One region of the Agrobacterium sp. A3-95 genome, then DNA from elsewhere that is predicted to be linked to it. Evidence: riboswitches for the same ligand, from Rfam matches in the RefSeq annotation. Region 1 holds a riboswitch; the other holds the start of a gene.
What was found. Region 1 has a riboswitch for S-adenosylmethionine ahead of metA (homoserine O-acetyltransferase MetA). Riboswitches for the same ligand answer to the same signal wherever they lie in the genome.
Positions count from the first base shown of each region.

Region 2: it holds a riboswitch for S-adenosylmethionine, as region 1 does, so the genes downstream of both, ACQZ5Y_RS03750 (O-succinylhomoserine sulfhydrylase) here and metA (homoserine O-acetyltransferase MetA) in region 1, are expected to answer to the same signal.

Region 1 covers NZ_JBNWDR010000005.1:193,244-195,634, reverse strand. Annotated here, with positions in the region: gene ACQZ5Y_RS15460 (ABC-F family ATP-binding cassette domain-containing protein) at 1-175, opposite strand, end outside; gene ACQZ5Y_RS15455 (thiamine diphosphokinase) at 180-833, opposite strand; SAM riboswitch at 924-1,000, shown strand; gene metA (homoserine O-acetyltransferase MetA) at 1,083-2,009, shown strand; gene ACQZ5Y_RS15445 (aldose epimerase family protein) at 2,084-2,391, shown strand, end outside.
Region 2 covers NZ_JBNWDR010000001.1:749,021-751,411, forward strand. Annotated here, with positions in the region: gene ACQZ5Y_RS03745 (2'-deoxycytidine 5'-triphosphate deaminase) at 1-943, opposite strand, end outside; SAM riboswitch at 1,017-1,095, shown strand; gene ACQZ5Y_RS03750 (O-succinylhomoserine sulfhydrylase) at 1,138-2,322, shown strand.

The DNA of each region.
Region 1 (2,391 bases):
ACTGCGCCTCGACCAGACCGGCGGCGATCTTCATCAGGGTCGACTTGCCCGAACCGTTGCGTCCGACAAGGCAGATGCGGTCGCCCGGCTCCACCTGAAGATTGGCGCCGTCGAGCAGCGGGGTCACGCCGAAGGTCAGCTTGATGTCATCGAGTTTCAAAATTGGGGGTGCCAAGGCGTCAGGCTCCGGTCAGATCATAAGGGCGGGCGAGCACGATGGCTTTTCCGCTTTTCAGCGAGAAATGCACAGGGCCGCCATTCGCGACATTGGAAATAGTGCGGGAAGAGCCGAAAGCAAGCGGGAAATCCTTGAGAGGATAACGCACATTGCCGATATCGAGCCCCACAAGGTCGGTAAACCCGGCAACGGAAAACAGCGCACCGGGAGGCAGATCAAGATCGAACGACCCTGCCAGCAGCGGGCGGGCCTCCTCTTCGCCGGAGGTCAGCGTAACGTTGAGACCACGCTCAGTAAGCGCCACCGCGTAAAGAAGGTGCTGAAGTGCGTGGTCGCTTCTCGCTCCACCAAGCGCACCGGCAAGCACCAGAGAACGCGCGCCGCGGGCAAGTGCCTCCGACACCGCAATTTCGCCATCGGTCACAGCCTTTGCAGCGGGATAGGGCTGTCGCACCACATCGGGCCAGGCGTTCAGCAGGTCCTTGTCGGTGGAATCGAAATCCCCCACCCAGAGCTCGGGAGTGAGCCCGAGCGGTGCGGCATGGCGCATGCCGCCATCGGCCGCAATCACACGGCTACCCTCAACCGCCGCTTTGAGGCGGTCGGTAACGGTGACATCGCCGCCAAGCAGAATGGTGAAGCGTTCTCTATCCATGCCCTGCCTTATCGCACCTCAGGCAAAAATGGAAAGGCAGAAACCCGATGAAATCAGCCGATATTGATTTTCGTCGGCTTCGGGATTATGAAACGCCTCAGTGGTGATTTGCCGACCGGCTTGCAGCCACTTTAAAGAAGTCGCTAAAGGGTCGAGGAAAAGGGTAATTTCCTGGGACCGGCTGCGATTTCGCTGCCGGTTTTTTTGTTTTCGCAACGTTCTTTACGTCATCCGAAAAGAGAGTTCGACATGCCGATCAAGATTCCCGATACGCTTCCCGCCTTCGACACCCTCGTTCATGAGGGCGTGCGGGTCATGACAGAAACGGCGGCCATCCGGCAGGATATCCGCCCGCTCCAGATCGGGCTTCTCAATCTCATGCCGAACAAGATCAAGACGGAAGTGCAGATGGCGCGCCTCGTCGGCGCATCGCCGCTGCAGGTGGAGTTTTCGCTGATCCGCATTGGCGGCCATCGTGCCAAGAATACGCCGGAAGAGCACCTTCTGTCCTTCTATGAGACATGGGAGGAAGTGCGCCACCGCAAGTTCGACGGTTTCATCATCACAGGCGCGCCCATCGAGATGCTTGACTATGAAGACGTCACCTACTGGAACGAGATGCAAAAGATTTTCGACTGGACGCAAACCAACGTCCATTCGACGCTGAACGTCTGCTGGGGCGCGATGGCCGCCATCTACCATTTCCATGGTGTGCCGAAATACGAACTGAAGGAAAAGGCTTTCGGTGTCTATCGTCACCGCAATCTCTGCCCCTCGTCGATATATCTCAACGGTTTTTCCGACGACTTTCAGGTTCCGGTCTCACGCTGGACGGAAGTGCGCCGCGCCGACATCGAAAAACACCCGGAACTCGAAATCCTGATGGAGTCAGAGGAAATGGGCGTATGTCTGGTGCATGAAAAAGAGGGCAACCGCCTCTATATGTTCAACCACGTCGAATATGATTCAACCTCGCTTTCGGATGAATATTTCCGCGATGTGAACTCGGGCGTCCCAATCAAGCTGCCGCATGATTATTTTCCGCACAATGATCCGGAGCTTGCCCCGCTCAACCGCTGGCGCAGCCATGCCCATCTGTTTTTCGGCAACTGGATCAACGAGATATATCAGACGACGCCTTATGACCTCGAAGCAATCGGCAAACTAGCGGCGTAAATTGCGGGATTGCGAATTGCCGGAAAATGACGCAACGTCCGCCGGCAATTCAAAGATATCGGGAGAATGACGCAATGAGCGACGCGGCGGCACGGGAGAATTTCGGTTTCACGGCAACCGGCGAAAAGGTTGAGCGCGTCACCATCTCGAGGGGCGGGCTGACGGCCAAGGTTATCACTTGGGGCGCCGTCATTCAGGACCTACGCCTCGATGGGCACCAGCCGCCGCTCGTTCTCGGCTTCGATACATTCGAGGACTACAAATATTCATCCTATTTCGGCGCCACACCCGGCCGCAACGCCAACCGTATCGGTGACGGAAAATTCTCGATCGACGGGCACGAATACCAGCTGGAACTGAACGAAAAAGGCGTCAGCCACCT
Region 2 (2,391 bases), on a different contig from region 1:
GGCTGCGCACCTCGAGAACGGCGCGGCTGCCCGTGCCGCCCGCCTGCGCATGGCCGAAGCCTGGATCGAAGAAGCCCGCATAATGCACGCGGAACTCGCCCACCAAGGGATCGAAGGGTGTCATTTCGGCCGCATAAAGTGGCGGTACATGCACGGCTTCACGCGAAACGAGAATATAGAACTCATCCGGATCGAGGATCAGTTCGGCACGGCCGCGGGCGTATAGAGGTTCCCAGAAATCGAGAACATCGTGCTGAGCCTTTTTGTCGACATCTACTACCGCTGTGTGATGCTTGCCGCGATAGCCGATCAGCCCTTTTTCGCCAAAACCCTTAAGGTCGATGGAAAGCGCGATGCCGCCGCCGGTCACATTAGGGGTTTCGCTGGCGACCAGCATCTCCGTCTCGTGCAATTTCAGAAGCTCGGCTTCGTTGAGCAACGAGTGGCCGATGCGGAAACGGATTTGCGAGAGGCGCGAGCCACGGCGCACGACGACCGGGAAGGTGCGCGGGCTGATTTCCAGATAGAGCGGGCCGGCATAGCCCGCAGGTATCTTGTCGAATTCCTGCGCATTGTCGGTCATGACGCGGGTGAAGATATCAAGACGCCCAGTCGAGCTTTTCGGATTGGCCGAAGCCGACATATCCGCCGGCAGCTCGAGGCTCTCCATCAAGGGCACGATGTAGACGCAACCGGTTTCCAGCACCGCCCCCTCGCTCAGATCGACCTCGTGCAGGCTGAAGCGGTTGAGCTTGTCGATGACTCGGGTTCCGGGGCCGGGCATGAAACTGGCGCGCACGCGATAGGCTTTGGAGCCCAGTCTCAGATCGAGGCTGGCGGGTTGCACCTGATCGACATCGAGATCAGCCTCGCTTTTCAGCTTGCCGCCCGCAAACAGCGCCCTGATCGCGCCATCCGCCAAAATGCCCGTGGTTCTGGTCATGATCATCATTCCTTTTTACGGCGACAAAACCAAAAGGAAAGCATTGACGCAAGCCGGTAACGGCAGTATGGCAAGCTTATCCCGTGGTGATTTGGCCGGTCGGCTTGCAGCCACGTTAAACAAGTGGCTAAAAAGACCGGGTGCTAGGAACCGGTCTGCTTTTGCGACCGGTTTTTTTGTTTTGAGGTGATCACATGAGCAATAAATGGCGCCCGGCAACCCAGCTCGTTCACGGTGGTACGCTACGCTCACCCTATGGTGAAACGTCGGAAGCGATCTATCTGACCCAGGGTTTCGTTTACGAAAACTCCGAAGCCGCCGAAGCGCGCTTCAAGGGCGAAACGGATGGCTTCATCTATGCCCGCTATGCAAGCCCGACCAATGACATGTTCGAAAAGCGCATGTGCCTGCTGGAAGGTGCGGAAGACGCCCGTGCGCTTGCCTCCGGCATGGCCGCCGTGACAGCCGCCATCATGTGCCAGCTGCGTGCCGGCGATCACATCGTTGCTGCCCGCGCGCTTTTTGGCTCCTGCCGTTGGGTGGTAGAAACGCTTGCACCCAAATACGGCATCGAGTGCACGCTGATCGACGGACGCGATCTCAACAATTGGGAAAAGGCGATCCAGCCGAACACCAAGCTGTTTTTCCTCGAAAGCCCGACCAACCCGACGCTCGAAGTGGTGGATATTGCCGGCGTGGCGAAGCTCGCCAACCAGATCGGCGCGAAAGTGGTTGTCGACAATGTTTTCGCCACACCGCTTTTCCAGAAGCCACTCGAACTCGGCGCCCATATCGTCGTTTATTCGGCGACGAAGCACATTGACGGTCAGGGCCGTTGCCTTGGCGGCGTGATCCTTTCCGACAAGAAGTGGATTGAGGAAGAGCTGCAGGACTATTTCCGCCACACCGGCCCAGCCATGTCGCCGTTCAATGCCTGGACGCTGCTGAAGGGCATCGAAACCCTGCCGCTGCGTGTCAAGCAGCAGACGGCCAATGCCTCGAAGATCGCCGATTTCCTCGCCGACAGCGGCAAGGTTGCCAAAGTGATCTATCCTGGTCGCGCCGACCATCCGCAGGCAGACATCATCGCGCGGCAGATGTCGGGCGGCTCGACGCTCGTGGCTTTCGAACTGAAGGGTGGCAAGGAAGCGGCATTCGCACTGCAGAACGCGCTTGATATCGTGAAGATTTCCAACAATCTCGGCGATGCCAAGAGCCTCATTACCCACCCTGGCACCACGACGCACAAGAACCTGACCGACGAGGCGCGTGCCGAACTCGGTATTTCCGGCGGGACCTTGCGTCTTTCCTGCGGTATCGAAGATACGGACGATCTGCTGGAAGATCTGGCGAAGGGTCTTGCGGCCGTTTCAGTTTAAGGATTCAATCGACATATCGCCATGGCCCGACTTCCCGTCGGGCCATGGCACACATCCCGCCTGGGTGAA